Regions from separate parts of the Kitasatospora sp. NPDC052896 genome, predicted to be linked through region 1. Evidence: riboswitches for the same ligand, from Rfam matches in the RefSeq annotation. Region 1 holds a riboswitch; the other holds the start of a gene.
What was found. Region 1 has a riboswitch for S-adenosylmethionine ahead of ACIGXM_RS17465 (aminotransferase class V-fold PLP-dependent enzyme). Riboswitches for the same ligand answer to the same signal wherever they lie in the genome.
Positions count from the first base shown of each region.

Region 2: it holds a riboswitch for S-adenosylmethionine, as region 1 does, so the genes downstream of both, thrC (threonine synthase) here and ACIGXM_RS17465 (aminotransferase class V-fold PLP-dependent enzyme) in region 1, are expected to answer to the same signal.

Region 1 is NZ_JBITZU010000007.1:245,505-253,127, forward strand. It holds gene ACIGXM_RS17455 (rhomboid family intramembrane serine protease) at 32-856, shown strand; gene ACIGXM_RS17460 (Lrp/AsnC family transcriptional regulator) at 853-1,134, shown strand; gene ACIGXM_RS17465 (aminotransferase class V-fold PLP-dependent enzyme) at 1,170-2,606, opposite strand; SAM riboswitch class IV at 2,656-2,775, opposite strand; gene trpD (anthranilate phosphoribosyltransferase) at 2,886-3,962, opposite strand; gene ACIGXM_RS17475 (hypothetical protein) at 4,119-4,544, opposite strand; gene ACIGXM_RS17480 (heme-copper oxidase subunit III) at 5,005-5,625, shown strand; gene ACIGXM_RS17485 (c-type cytochrome) at 5,777-6,586, shown strand; gene ACIGXM_RS17490 (Rieske 2Fe-2S domain-containing protein) at 6,595-7,623, shown strand, end outside.
Region 2 is NZ_JBITZU010000024.1:64,614-72,236, forward strand. It holds gene ACIGXM_RS30780 (DUF3263 domain-containing protein) at 1-192, shown strand, start outside; gene otsB (trehalose-phosphatase) at 230-1,087, shown strand; gene ACIGXM_RS30790 (trehalose-6-phosphate synthase) at 1,125-2,579, opposite strand; gene ACIGXM_RS30795 (glucosyl-3-phosphoglycerate synthase) at 2,633-3,613, opposite strand; SAM riboswitch class I at 3,776-3,906, shown strand; gene thrC (threonine synthase) at 3,924-5,204, shown strand; gene ACIGXM_RS30805 (MoaD/ThiS family protein) at 5,248-5,526, shown strand; gene ACIGXM_RS30810 (cold-shock protein) at 6,030-6,233, shown strand; gene groL (chaperonin GroEL) at 6,549-7,623, shown strand, end outside.

The DNA of each region.
Region 1 (7,623 bases):
GCGCGGCGGCCGGGCCAGCAAGGATCGGCCCATGGTGATCCCCTGGCGCGACCGGCTCCGCTCCACCCGGCCCCCGGCGGCCGGCCCGGTCCCGCTGGCCTGCTACCTGCTGGTGGCGGTGAACTGCGTGGTCTTCCTGGCCGGCCCGAGCGGGATCGCCCCCCACTACGGCAGCACCCAGGTCGCCCGGAACTGCGCCGCCCAGCGCTACCAGCAGCGTTGGGGGGCGATCCCGGCCGAGCTGCTGAGCGGCCGTCCGCTGACCGCCGCTCAGGCCGCCGGCGCCGCCCCCGCGCTGCCCGGCTGCCCGCCGGTCGGCACCCCGCGGAAGAACCCGCTGCTCTCCGTGTTCACCTCGCTCTTCGTGCACGGCGGCTGGCTGCACCTGCTGGGCAACATGCTCTTCCTGCTGGTCTTCGGCACCGGGGTGGAGGAACGGCTGGGCCGGCCGCGCTTCCTCCTCTTCTACCTGGCCGTCGGCGCGCTGGCCGGCTACGGCTACGCGCTGGCCGACAGCACCGATCCCCAGGCGCTGCAGCCGCTGGTCGGCGCCTCGGGCGCGATCGCCGGGGTGCTCGGCGGCTACCTGCGGCTCTACCCACGGGCCCGGGTGACCGCGCTGGTCCCGCTGCTCTTCTTCCTGCCGCTGCGGCTGCCGGCCTGGTTGGTGCTCGGCCTGTGGTTCGCCGTGCAGTGGTGGTCGGTGCACCAGGCCGGCCCCGGGGTGGCCTACCTGGCGCATGTGATCGGCTTCAGCGCCGGCTTCCTGGCGCTGTGGGCCGCCTCACGGCGGGCCCGATACCCTGGCCCCACCGACCTCCAGCCGCTCGCCCCCGACCCCGGAGCCTTCGAGTGATCACCGCCATCGTCCTGATCAAGACCGCCGCCGACCGGATCCCCGAGATCGCCGAGGAGGTCGCCGCCATCGAGGGGGTCAGCGAGGTCTACTCGGTGACCGGCGGCTACTCCCTGGTGGCGATGGTCCGGGTGCGGCACCACGACGATCTGGCCGAGGTGATCCCGGGCCGGGTCAACAAGGTCCCCGGCGTCGAGCACACCGAGACCCAGATCGCCTTCCGCACCTACTCCCAGCACGACCTGGAGGCCGCCTTCGCACTCGGCCTGGACGGCTGAGGCCGGGTCCGGCGGACCTTTCCGCCGGACCGGTCTCAGCGCCGGGTGTCGGCCACGCACCGCCCGCCCTCGTTGCGGTAGGTCCAGCGCGCACCGTCGGTGACCAGCTCCCGGACGGCGGCCAGGAAGCGGTCGAGGTGCTCGTCCGGCGTCCCGGCGCCGAAGCTGACCCGGATCGCGTTCAGGCTGCGCTCCCCCGGCAGCGACGGCTCGGGGGCGCCGCACTCCGAGGGAGCACCGGCCGCGTCCCCGCCGAGCAGCGTGCGCACCAGCGGGTGCGCGCAGAACAGTCCGTCCCGGACCCCGATGCCGTACTCCGCCGAGAGCGCCGCCGCGAAGTGCGAGCTGTTCCAGCCCCGCACGACGAACGACAGCACACCCACCCGCGGCGCGTCGGCGCCGAACAGGCTGAGCACCCGGACCTCGGGAACCGCGGTCAGGCCGGCCGTCAGCCGCTCGACCAGCAGCCGCTCGCGGGCCTCCAGCTCCTCGAAGCCGGCCTCGGTCAGCGCCCGGCAGGCGGAGGCGACGGCGTAGGCGCCGATCACGTTGGGCGAACCCGCCTCGTGTCGGGCCGGGCCGTGCTGCCACTCGACGGCCACCGAACCGTCCGCCTCCCGGGCCACCGTCCGGCTGGCCCCGCCGCCGGCCAGGTACGGCTCGGCGGCGTCCAGCCAGTCCGATCGCCCGGCCAGCACCCCGGCCCCGAACGGCGCGTAGAGCTTGTGCCCGGAGAAGGCCACCCAGTCGACGTCCAGCTCGCGGACCGAGACCCGGTGGTGCGGCGCGAGCTGCGCCGCGTCCAGCACCACCCGGGCGCCGTGCCGGTGCGCCACCTCGGTCAGCTCGGCCACCGGCCACAGCTCACCGGTGACGTTCGAGGCGCCGGTGACGCAGAACAGCCGCGGGCCCTCGGGGTACTCGGCCAGCGCCGCGTCCAGCGCGGCGACCGCCTCGGCGTGCGAGCGCGGGGCGCGCAGGTAGCTCACCGTCAGGCCGTCCCGGCGCCACGGCAGCAGCGAGGCGTGGTGCTCGGTCTCGAAGGCGAACACCCGGGTGCCGGCCGGCAGCACGCCCGCCAGCAGGTTGAGCGAGTCGGTGGTGGCGCGGGTGAAGACCACCTGGTCGCCGTCGCGCAGGTCGAGGAAGTCGGCGACGGTCCGCCGGCTCTGCTCGAACAGGTCGGTGGAGAGCTGCGAGAGGTAGCCGGCGCCGCGGTGCACGCTGCCGTAGTAGGGGGCGTAGGCGGCCACGTCGTCCCAGACCCGCCGCAGCGCGGGCGCGCTGGCGGCGTAGTCGAGCGCGGCGTAACCGATCTTCTCCCCGGTGACCAGCGGGACCTCGACGTCCTGGCCGAGCACGTCGAGCGGGGCGCGGTGCGCCGGCAGGTGCCGCGCGCTGGGGGTCCTTCCGGACGGCGTCCCGGGGAGCGTCGGGGCAAGGGTGGCGGCGGGCGACGGGTGGACGGACATGAAGATGCACTCCTCCGGGGTCAGGACCCCGGGAGTGCGAGATGCCGGTGGTCCGCGCTTGCCCGACGGACGAATCGCCGCCTGGCCCGGTCCTCACCCAGGGCACCCCGCCACGGACGGAGGGTTGCCGGACAGCAAGCTGGGGCTTGTCGCGCTGTCACTCATGACCTGGCGAAGACTCTAGGCGGCCGGCCGAGGAGTGGTCAACCGGCGTTCCACCATCCGGACGGCCGTGAGACCCGCAGGTCAGCGACGTGCGGGCCGCACGGGCGGACGGGCTCAGCCGGCGGCGGTGGCCGCCGCCCAACGCTTGAGCAGGTGCTGCGCCGCACCGCTGTCGATCGCCGCCGCCGTCCGGCCCATCGCCGCGGACAGCTGTTCGGTCAGCGGCGCCCCGGTGATCTCCAGCGCGACCAGCGCCGCCGCCGAGTTGAGCACCACCGCGTCCCGCACCGGCCCGCGCTCACCGGCCAGCACCCGGCGGGCGACGTCGGCGTTGTACTCGGCGTCGGCACCGCGCAGTGCCTCGATGCCGACCAGCTCGATGCCCACCTCGCGCGGGTCGAAGCAGGTCTCGGTGACCCGCCCGTCCCGCACGATCCACACCCGCGAGGTGGTGCAGACGGTCAGCTCGTCCAGCCCGTCGTCGCCGCGGAAGACCAGCGCGGAGGAGCCGCGCTCGGCCAGCACGCCGGCGATCAGCCCGGCCAGCCGGGTGTCGAAGCAGCCGACGGCGTGCGCGGTGACCCTGGCCGGGTTGGTCAGCGGGCCGAGGATGTTGAACGCGGTCGGCACCCCGAGGTCGCGCCGGGCCGTCGCGGCGTGCCGCATCGCGGGGTGGAACCGGGCGGCGAAGCAGAAGGTGAGGCCGACCTCCTCGGCCACCGCGGCCACCCGCTCGGCCCGCAGGTCGAGCCGGATGCCCAGCCGCTCCAGCACGTCGGACGAGCCGCTGGCCGAGGAGGCGGCCCGGTTGCCGTGCTTCACCACCTTGGCGCCGGCCGCCGCGGCGACGATGGCCGACATGGTGGAGATGTTGACGGTCTTCGCCCGGTCGCCGCCGGTGCCGACGATGTCCACCGCCGGGCCGGGGATCTCCAGCGGCTCGGCGTGCGCGTACATCGCCTCGACCAGGCCGGAGACCTCCTCGACCGTCTCGCCCTTGGCGCGGAGAGCGACCATGAACCCCGCCACCTGCGCCGAACTGGCCTCGCCGCTCATGATCCGGTCCATCGCCCAGGCCGCCTCGGCCCGGCTGAGGTCGTCGCCGCCCAGCAGGGTGTTGAGGACCTCCGGCCAGCTGCGGACCACCTGCGCGGGCGCGTTGCCACCGTTCGCAGGCTTCAGATCGACCATGGCTGACTCCAGCTCGCTTCCGTGTTCGGAGAGGGGGTACGGCCAGCCTAACCAGGCCGGAGGGGCCGCCGGTCCGATCCGGCGACCCCTCTCTCCTGCTGAGACGATCCGCCGCGCCCCGCGGTGGCCCGTCCCGCTGCCTGTACGCCCGTCCCGCTACTTGTGCGAGAGTGCCCGCGCCCCGACCCGGGCCCGCAGCAGCGTGGCGGCCGCCTCGGCCAGCGCCACCGGGTCCACCGGGTGGGAGATCGCCGCATCCGCCCGGCTCCAGGCGGCCAGCCAGGAGTCCTGCGGGCGCCCGATCAGCACCAGCACCGGCGGGCAGCCGTAGATCTCGTCCTTCACCTGACGGGCCAGGCCCAGCCCGCCGGCCGGCACCGCCTCGCCGTCCAGCACGCAGAGGTCCACGCCGCCCTTCTCCAGGGCCCGCAGCACGGCGGGGGTGGTGGCGCACTCCAGATAGGTCACCGCCGGCAGGTCGGCGGCCGGCCGGGTGCCGAGCGCCGTGGTCACCTGTGCGCGGGTGTTGCGGTCGTCGCTGTAGACGAGAACGGTGACGGTCTCGTCGCTCGTGTGCGCCATGGTCCCTGCTCCCAGGTGTCTCGGAAAAAGGTGCCTCATACGTCCGCTGGTGCCGCCGGTTCAACGGGGGCCGGATGTGATCCGGACCACGTTCAACCACTTCCGGATGCTACTCCGGATCACCCGCCCCCGAGAGCGTCCGCCGCGATCTCCCGCGCACCCGGTGCGCCCCGGGCTCACCCACCCGGAGGACCGGCCGTCACCCCCACCCGCGCGGACCACCCGGACGGCCTAGTCCACTAGCGGATCGACCACTCTCCCGACGGCGGGACGCGCACGGCAAAGGGGTGATCAGATCGGACGAACCGTCAGAAAATCCACATCGGACCACGAAGCACGCGAGCCCCACGCCACCCGCCGCGTCAGGGGCGTCCCATCCGCCGCCATCCGGGCATACCGCACGCACCGGACACTCCGAGGGAGACCCCCCGACGTGAAGACGGAATAAGGGACCGACATAATGTCGGTCGTGGCGACAGCAACAGCAGTAGAAACCGGGCACGCACATGGATCGGTCAACCGACCGAACATGACCAGCGTCGGAACCATCGTCTGGCTGAGTTCCGAGCTGATGTTCTTCGCGGCCCTCTTCGCGATGTACTTCACGGCCCGTTCCGTGAAGGGGCCAGGCTTCTGGACCGAGAAGGCACATGCCCTCAACGTCCCCTTCTCCTCCGTGAACACCACGATCCTGGTGCTCTCCTCGCTCACCTGCCAGCTCGGCGTCTTCGCCGCCGAGCGCGGTGACGTCAAGAAGCTCCGCACCTGGTTCACGGTCACCTTCATGATGGGCGCGATCTTCATCGGCGGCCAGATCTTCGAGTACACCGAGCTGGTGAAGAAGGACGGCCTGTCGCTGTCCTCCGACCCGTACGGCTCGGTGTTCTACCTGACCACCGGCTTCCACGGGTTGCATGTGACGGGCGGTCTGATCGCCTTCCTGCTGGTCCTGGGGCGGACGTACGCAGCCAAGCGCTTCACGCACGAGCAGGCCACCGCGGCGATCGTCGTGTCGTACTACTGGCACTTCGTCGATGTGGTCTGGATCGGCCTCTTCGCGACCATCTACCTGATCAAGTAACCGATCAGGTCGCTGGCCGCCGGCCGGACCCGCTGGCCGAACCGGCCCGGGTCCTTCTGTCCGTGTCCGCCTGCCGACGCCGACCGCGCGCCGGGCCCACCACCAGCCGACCAGATCCTGACACCGCCCAGTCCTGATATCGGGGAATTCCGTGAAAAAGCTCTCCGCACGACGGCGCCACCCACTGGCGGCGCTGGTCGTCCTACTCTTCGCCCTGGCGGCCACCGGGGGGCTGTACGCCGCGTTCGCGCCCGCCGAGAAGGCGCAGGCTGACAGCTCCGCGCAGTCGCTCGCCATCAACGAGGGCAAGAAGCTCTTCGCCGTCGGCTGCTCCTCCTGCCACGGCCTCAACGGCGAGGGCAGCGCCAACGGTCCGAGCCTGGTCGGCGTGGGCTCCGCCGCCGTCGACTTCCAGGTCGGCACCGGCCGGATGCCCGCTCAGCAGCCGGGCGCCCAGGTCCCGAGCAAGAAGAACATCTACTCGCAGGACCAGATCGACCAGATGGCCGCCTTCGTCGCCTCGCTGGGCCCCGGCCCGGTGACGCCGACCCAGCAGCAGTACACGTCCACCGAGACGGACGCCATCGCCAAGGGTGGCGACCTGTTCCGCACCAACTGCGCGCAGTGCCACAACTTCGCCGGTGCGGGTGGCGCCCTGTCCCAGGGCAAGTTCGCTCCCTCCCTCGAGGGCACCTCCGCCAAGCACATCTACGAGGCCATGCAGACCGGCCCGCAGAACATGCCCGCCTTCCCCGACAGCACCATGCCGGAGAAGCAGAAGCAGGAGATCGTGGCCTTCGTCCGCTACCAGGCCAATGAGGCGCCCAACCAGGGTGGCCTGTCGCTGGGCAGCCTTGGTCCGGTGACCGAGGGTCTGTTCGGCTGGATCTTCGGGCTCGGCGTGCTCATCGCTGTCGCGATCTGGGTTGCCGCTCACACCACCAAGGCCAAGAAGTCATGAGCCACGACATGTCAGACGACAAGCTGCCGGAGGCGCACGACGCCTCCGAAGGGCACGGCGCCCACGTCGCCGTCGCCGACGACCCGTTCGCGGACCCGGGGCTGCCGCCCCACGAGCCGCGGCGGACCGACATCGACGAGCGGGCCGCCAAGCGGGCCGAGCGCCAGGTGTCGTTGCTCTTCGTCACCTCGATGCTGGCCACCATCGGCTTCATCGCCTCGTACGTGAGCATCCCGAAGGCGAAGATCGTCTACATCTTCCCGCTGGGTCACGTCAGCGCGCTGAACTTCGCGCTGGGCCTGACCCTGGGTGTGGCGCTCTTCTGCATCGGCGCGGGCGCGGTCCACTGGGCCCGCACCCTGATGTCGGACGTCGAGCTGCCGGCCGAGCGTCACCCGATCGAGGCTGACGACGAGGTCCGCGCGGACGTCATCCAGCAGTTCAAGACCGGTGCTGCGGAGTCCGGCTTCGGCCGCCGCAAGATGCTCCGCAACACCATGATCGGCTCGATGGCCCTGGTGCCGCTGTCCGGCGTCATGCTGCTGCGCGACCTCGGCCCGCTGCCGGAGAAGAAGCTCGACTCCACCGGTTGGTCCGAGGCCACCCCGGCCGCGCCGATCCGGCTCGTCAACATGAACACCGACGAGCCGCTGAAGCCCGAGGACATCGCGACCGGCTCGCTGACCTTCGCCATGCCCGGCCCGTCGGCCTCCCGGCCGAACGGTCTGCAGGAGAGCGACGAGGACTTCCAGCAGGCGATCGCCAAGGACGCCCTGATGATCATCCGGATCCAGCCGGAGGACCTCAAGGACGCCAAGTCGGCCGCGCTGGGTGTCGAGGGCGTGCTCGCCTACTCGAAGATCTGCACCCACGTCGGCTGCCCGATCAGCCTCTACGAGCAGCAGACCCACCACGCGCTCTGCCCCTGCCACCAGTCGACCTTCGACCTGTCGGACGGTGCTCGCGTGATCTTCGGCCCGGCCGGCCACCCGCTGCCGCAGCTCAAGATCACCACTGACTCCGACGGCTACCTGGTG
Region 2 (7,623 bases), on a different contig from region 1:
GCCCTGGAGGCCCGGCCCTGGCACACCCAGGGTGCCAAGGAGCAGGCCGTCCGCGAGGAGCTGGGCATCTCCAGCACCCGCTACTACCAGCTGCTGAACCGCCTGCTCGACCGCCCGGAGGCGCTGGCGCACGACCCGGTGCTGGTCAACCGGTTGCGCCGGATCCGCGAGGCGCGCCGGGCCGAGCGCTGACGACTAGCGTCCGGGCACCGTGGGTAGGGTCCGGGCCATGGGCTCCTCCGACACCACCGAACCGCACACCCCGGCCGGCCGGGCCGGACTGGCCGCGCTGCTCGCCGCACCCGCCGGAGCGGTCGTCGCGCTGGACTTCGACGGCACGCTGGCCCCGATCGTGGCCGACCCCGAGCAGGCCCGGGCACACCCCGGGGCGGTCCCGGTGCTGGCCCGGCTGGCGCCGCGGCTCGGCGCGGTGCTGGTGCTGACCGGGCGGCCGGCGGCGACGGCGGTGCGCCTCGGCGGCTTCGCCGACGTGCCCGGGCTGGAGCACCTGGTGGTGCTCGGCCACTACGGCGCCGAGCGCTGGGACGCGGCCACCGGTGAGCTGGTGGAGCCGCCGGTGCACCCCGGGGTGCCCGCCGTCCGGGCCGAACTCCCGCGCCTGCTCGCCGAGTCGAACGCCCCGGAGGGCACCTGGACGGAGGACAAGGGTCGTTCGGTGGCGGTGCACACCCGGCGCACCGCCGACCCGGACGGCACCCTGGCCGCGCTGCGCGAACCGCTCGCCCGGCTGGCCGCCGCGCACGGCCTGGCGGTCGAACCGGGCCGGATGGTGGTCGAGTTGCGCCCGCCGGGCGTCGACAAGGGCGCCGCGCTGGCCGACTTCCTGCGTGAGCGCGGTGCCCGCTCGGTGCTCTACGCCGGCGACGACCTGGGCGACCTGGCCGCCTACGCGACGGTCGAGAAGCTGCGCGCGGACGGCCTGCCCGGCCTGCTGGTGTGCAGCGGCCCGGTCACCGGGGAGCCGCCGGTGCGCGAACTCGCCGACCGGGCCGACCTGGTGGTCCCCGGCCCGGCCGGCGTGGTGGCGCTGCTGGAGTGGCTCTGCTCGGTGATCCCCGCTCGGTGAGGGCCCTACGCGGTCAGCTAGACGGCCAGCTAGGCGGTCAGCTCTGCTCGGTGAGTTCGGCGAGCTGGTCGAGGAACCACTGCTGGGGGGAGAGGGCGGTGGCCGCCGCGGCGAGGCGCTTGGTGCGCTCGGTGCGTTCGTCGACGGGCATGGCGAGGGCGCGGTGCAGGGCGTCGGCGGTGCCCACCACGTCGTACGGGTTGACCACCAGGGAGTCCTCGGCCAGTTCGTGGTAGGCGCCGGCCTCGCGGGAGAGCACCAGCGCGCAGCCGCCCTCGGAGACCACCGGGATCTCCTTGGCGACCAGGTTCATGCCGTCCCGGATCGGGTTGACCAGCGCCACGTCGGCCAGCCGGTAGGCGGCCAGCGAGCGGGCGAAGTCGTCCTCGACCTGGAGTATCAGCGGCTGCCAACCGTCCGTCGCGAACTCGGCGTTGATCTCCGCGCTGAGCCGGGTCACCTCGGCGGTGTAGGAGCGGTACTCGGCCAGGTCCTGCCGGGACGGGTAGGCGAAGGCGATGTGCACCACCCGCTCGTGCCACTCGGGCCGGGTGCGCAGCAGGTGGCGGTAGGCCAGCAGGCCGCGGACGATGTTCTTGCTCAGCTCGGTGCGGTCCACCCGGACGATGGTCCGGCGGTCGCCGGCCGCCGCGCGCAGGGCGGCCAGCCGCTCGTCCACGTCCGGCCGGTGGGAGCGCTCGCGCAGGAACTCGCCGTCCGCGCCCAGGCTGTGCACGCCGAGCCGGGTGGTCCGGCCCTGGAAGCTGACCGAGAGGTCGGCCCGGTCGACTTCCGCGCCGAGCAGGTCGGCGCAGCAGTCGGCGAAGGCGGCGGCCCAGCGCCGGGTGTGGAAGCCGGCGCGGTCGGCGCCGAGAACGCCGGTGAGCACCGCGGCGGCCACGTCGTCGGGCAGCAGCCGGAAGTAGTCGGCGGGGGCCCAGGGGATGTGCGAGAAGTAGCCGATCCGCAGGTCCGGGCGGAGCGCCCGGAGCAGTGCCGGGGCGAGCGCGAGGTGGTAGTCCTGCACCAGCACGGCGGCGCCCGGCGCGGCCTCGGCGGCCAGCGCCTCGGCGAAGGCGGCGTTGTACGCCTCGAAGGCGGACCACTGCTCCCGGAAGTCGGCGTCGAAGGCGGGGGAGACCGGCGTGTCGTACAGCAGGTGGTGGACGAACCACAGGGTGGAGTTGGCCACCCCGTTGTAGGCGCGGTCGAAGATCCCGGGGTCGATGTCCAGCATCCGGACGGCCTGTCCGCCGACGTCGAAGCCGCCGCGGTCGAGCCGGCCGGACGGGGAGCGCCGGGCCGCCTCGCGGTCCGCCTCGCCCAGCGCCGCGCAGACCCAGACGGCGTTCGGATCGTCGATCGCGGACAGTCCGGAGACCAGCCCGCCACCGCCGCGCCGCAGGGTCAGCGACCCGTCCTGTGCCTTGCTGAAGGAGACCGGACCCCGGTTGGAAGCCACCAGGATGCGTGCGGTCGTTTGATCGGCCATATCTCCACCCTTGCCGGGGCCGGCGGGTGGCAAACCCCGGGGGGTTGTGCCGGTCACGGCTTGCGGTACTCCGGAATGTCGGCCATCGGCGGGCGGTCCAGGGCGGGCACGGGGTGGCTGTGGCCGGTGAAACCGCCGTCGGTGCTGTCCCGGGAGAACTGGGTCAGCACCGGGCGGGCCAGGTCGTCGGCGGCCTTCAGCCGGTGGCTCCGGTCGAGCCGCTCCAACGCGGTGCGGTAGATGGTCGCGGCCATCCGGCCGAGCGCCTGGCCGTCCTGGTGGCGGTGGTGCCGCACGCCCACGTCCACCTGGGCCAGCGCGTCCAGCCCGACCAGCTCCAGCGCGTCCACCAGCAGGCCCAGCTCGACCCCGTAGCCGGTGGGGAACGGCAGCCGCTCCAGCAGCGAGCGGCGGGCCGCGTACTCGCCGCCGAGCGGCTGGACGAAGCCGGCCAGCTGCGGCCAGTGCAGGTTGAGCAGCGGGCGGGCGACCAGCTCGGTGACCCGCCCACCGCCGGCCGGCACGATCGCCCCTCCGGTCTCGAGCGGGCGGTCGTACATCGCCTTGACCAGCTGGATCCCGGGGTCGGTGAGCAGCGGGCCGACGATCCCGGTGACGAAGGCCGGGTCGAACTCGCGCAGGTCGGCGTCGACGAAGCAGACGATCGCGCCGCTGGTCGCCAGCAGCGAGCGCCAGAGCACCTCGCCCTTGCCGGGCACCGCGGGCAGCCGGGGCAGGATGTCGTCCCGGTGCACCACCCGGGCGCCGGCCTCGGCCGCGAACCGCGCGGTGCGGTCCTCGGAGCCGGAGTCGACCACCACCAGCTCGTCCACCAGCGGCAGCCGTTCCATCAACTCGCGGCGGATCACCGAGACGATCCCGCCGACCGTGGCCTCCTCGTCCAGGGCCGGCAGCACCACGCTGACCGTGCCGGCCGGCCCGGCCACCCGCTTCGCGTCGAGCAGCGCCCGGACCGGGCGCTGGGCCGCGGTCCAGGAGCGGCGGCGCAGCCAGGACGCCACCTCCGGGAGCAGCGCGGGTATCGGCTCGACGGACAAGGCGGGCTCCTCATGGACTGGCCATCTCGCGGATCGGACGGCAGGGGTCAGGCGCGGGGCCTTCGGTTACAGTCTTCGTACAGCGGCCGGACCTTCGCACGCCGGGGTCGGTCGCCGAGCAGGACCACAACTTCACAGAGCTCATCCAGAGGGACTGAGGGAACGGCCCGTCGACGTCCCGGCAACCTTCTCGTCCGGCCGCGCAGGCCCCGGCGGGACAGGTGCCAATTCCGGCCCGCCGCGCGACCGCGCGGTGGGGAAGATGAGGAGAGAGGCCTCCGCCATCATGGCTCTTGACACCAGGGCACCCGTTTCCACCGTCGACCTCGGCCCCGCGACCGCGCTGTCCTGTCGCGAGTGCGGCACCCGGTTCCCGCTCGGTCCCAGCTTCGCCTGCCTGGAGTGCTTCGGCCCGCTGGAGATCGCCTACGACTACCGCGGTTACGACGCGGACGGGCTGCGCAAGCGGATCGAGGCCGGCCCGGCCTCGATCTGGCGCTACGCCCCGCTGCTGCCGGTGCCGGCCGACGTGGCGGCCAAGCCCAACCTGAACCCCGGTTGGACCCCGCTGGTCAAGGCCGACAACCTGGGCCGCGAACTCGGCTTCAGTGCCCGACTGCACGTCAAGGACGACTCCGGCAACCCGACCCACTCCTTCAAGGACCGGGTGGTGGCCTGCGCCATCGAGGCGGCCCGGGCGTTCGACTTCACCACCCTGTCCTGCTCGTCCACCGGCAACCTGGCCGGCGCGGTGGGCGCCGCGGCGGCCCGGGCCGGCTTCCGGTCCTGCGTGTTCATCCCGCACGACCTGGAGCAGGGCAAGATCGTGATGGCCGGGGTGTACGGCGGCGAGCTGGTCGGCATCGAGGGCAACTACGACGACGTGAACCGGTTCTGCTCGGAGCTGATCGGCGACCCGGCCGGCGAGGGCTGGGGCTTCGTCAACGTCAACCTCCGGCCGTACTACGGCGAGGGCTCGAAGACCCTGGCGTACGAGATCTGCGAGCAGCTCGGCTGGCGGCTGCCCGAGCAGCTGGTGATCCCGATCGCCTCGGGCTCCCAGCTCACCAAGATCGACAAGGGCCTGCAGGAGCTGATCAAGCTCGGCCTGGTCGAGGACCGGCCCTACCGGATCTTCGGCGCCCAGGCGGCCGGCTGCTCGCCGGTCTCGGCCGCGTTCAAGGCCGGGCACGACGTGATCCGGCCGGTCAGGCCGGACACCATCGCCAAGTCGCTGGCGATCGGCAACCCGGCGGACGGCCCGTACGTGCTGGACATCGCCCGGCGCACCGGCGGTGCGGTGGAGGACGTGACGGACGCCGAGGTGGTGGCGGCGATCCGGCTGCTGGCCCGGACCGAGGGGATCTTCGCGGAGACCGCCGGCGGCGTGACCATCGGCGTGCTGAGGAAGTTGGTCGAGAACGGCGTGCTGGACCCGGCCAGGGAGACCGTCGCGATCAACACCGGAGACGGCCTGAAGACCCTGGACGCGGTCGCGGGCGCCGGCCTCACCGCGACCATCCGGCCCTCCCTGGAGTCGTTCCGGGCCGCCGGCCTGGCGTCCTGAGGTCCCGTCGATCCCCCCTTCCGTGAGCGAGGAGAACCCCGTCATGAGCGTCACCGTCCGCATCCCGACCATCCTGCGCAACTACACCGACGGCGCGACCGAGGTGACCGCCGAGGGCGCCACCCTGGCCGAGGTGATCTCGGACCTGGAGCGGAACCACGCCGGCATCTCGGCCCGGATCCTGGACGACGCGGGCCAGCTGCGCCGCTTCGTCAACGTCTACGTCAACGACGACGACGTGCGCTTCGCCGGTGGCCTGGCCGCCGAGATCGCGGACGGCGCCGGCGTGTCCATCATCCCGGCGGTGGCCGGCGGCTGCTGAGCCGCACCGGGCCGACCAGCGCGGGTGCAGGGCGCCGCGCCACCCTGACGGACCGTCGGGCGGTGCGGCGCCCTGCGCCGTGCGTGGCGTTGTCTGATTCGTCCGCGCCAGGGCATAGGCTTTGTCCGTCCCATGAGACATGCCCCATTGGCGTTTCGTTCGAACATGTCGGCGACGTGTCAGAATTATTTGGGCAATTCGCGGTATTCGTCCGCTATGTCCCGCGTGCATTGCGGAGATCTGTCGCTTTCCTCCCGTCCTATCCCTTGGCGCCGCCGACGAATTGGCGTTCAGTGGGCCTGTTGCACAGGGCGGCGATCCGGATACATTCAGCCGCGGTCGGCGCATTCGTCTGTTCCGCCGGCACCGTCAGGTGCCCGGGGGTGGGGCGCTGCGGCGTGCAGGGCTGCGCCCAGGGGGGTTTCCTCGGGCCGGTCCATCAGACCCGGGTCCGCGACCTGCGGACCCGTCGAAGGGCCAGCACAGCAATAGGGGAGTTCGGAATGGCTCAGGGCACCGTCAAGTGGTTCAACGCGGAGAAGGGCTACGGCTTCATCGCGGTCGACGGTGGTGCGGACGTGTTCGTCCACTACAGCGCGATCCAGATGGACGGCTACCGCACCCTCGAGGAGGGCCAGCGGGTCGAGTTCGAGATTTCCCAGGGGCAGAAGGGCCCGCAGGCGGACATGGTCCGCGCGGCGGTCTGACCTTTCCGAACCTCGGAGCCTCGGCTCGGTCACGAGCTGGCGCCCTTGCGGCAGGCCCGTGCCACCTCCCTTCCCGGGGGTGGCGCGGGCCTGCCGCCGTTCGCGCGGCTCGTCGTGGCTTGCGGTCAGGAGCTTGCACTCGCCATGCCGGAGTGCTAATCATTGGCGTTAGCACTCGCAGCATGAGAGTGACAAACGGACCGGGTCGGTGAGGCCCCCGGGAGCGGTAGGGGACAGGACCCCCGCACACCAGGGCCGTCCGTCGCGGGCGCCACTGGTCCGAGCAGTCGACCGTGTCCTGGAGGACCACTTCCGATGGCCAAGATCATCGCGTTTGACGAGGAAGCTCGCCGCGGCCTTGAGCGCGGCATGAACCAGCTTGCCGACGCCGTCAAGGTGACGCTGGGCCCCAAGGGCCGCAACGTCGTCCTTGAGAAGAAGTGGGGTGCCCCCACGATCACCAACGACGGTGTCTCGATCGCCAAGGAGATCGAGCTCGAGGACCCGTACGAGAAGATCGGTGCGGAGCTCGTCAAGGAGGTCGCCAAGAAGACCGACGACGTCGCGGGTGACGGCACCACCACCGCCACCGTGCTGGCCCAGGCGCTCGTTCGCGAGGGTCTGCGCAACGTCGCGGCCGGCGCCAACCCGATGGCCCTGAAGCGCGGCATCGAGAAGGCCGTCGCGGCCGTCTCCGACCAGCTGCTGGCGCAGGCCAAGGACGTGGAGACCAAGGAGCAGATCGCCTCCACCGCCTCCATCTCCGCCGCCGACACCCAGATCGGCGAGCTGATCGCCGAGGCCATGGACAAGGTCGGCAAGGAAGGCGTCATCACCGTCGAGGAGAGCAACACCTTCGGTCTGGAGCTCGAGCTCACCGAGGGCATGCGCTTCGACAAGGGCTACATCTCGGCCTACTTCGCCACCGACCTGGAGCGGATGGAGGCGTCGTTCGACGACCCGTACATCCTGATCGCCAACTCCAAGATCGGCTCGGTCAAGGACCTGCTCCCGCTCCTCGAGAAGGTCATGCAGAGCGGCAAGCCGCTGCTGATCATCGCCGAGGACGTCGAGGGCGAGGCCCTGTCGACCCTGGTCGTCAACAAGATCCGCGGCACCTTCAAGTCCGTCGCCGTCAAGGCTCCGGGCTTCGGCGACCGCCGCAAGGCCATGCTCGGCGACATCGCCATCCTCACCGGCGGCACCGTGATCTCCGAGGAGGTCGGCCTCAAGCTGGAGAACGCCGGCCTGGACCTGCTGGGCACCGCCCGCAAGGTCGTCATCACCAAGGACGAGACCACCATCGTCGACGGTGGCGGCGACAGCGAGCAGGTCGCCGGCCGGGTCAACCAGATCCGCGCCGAGATCGAGACCAGCGACTCGGACTACG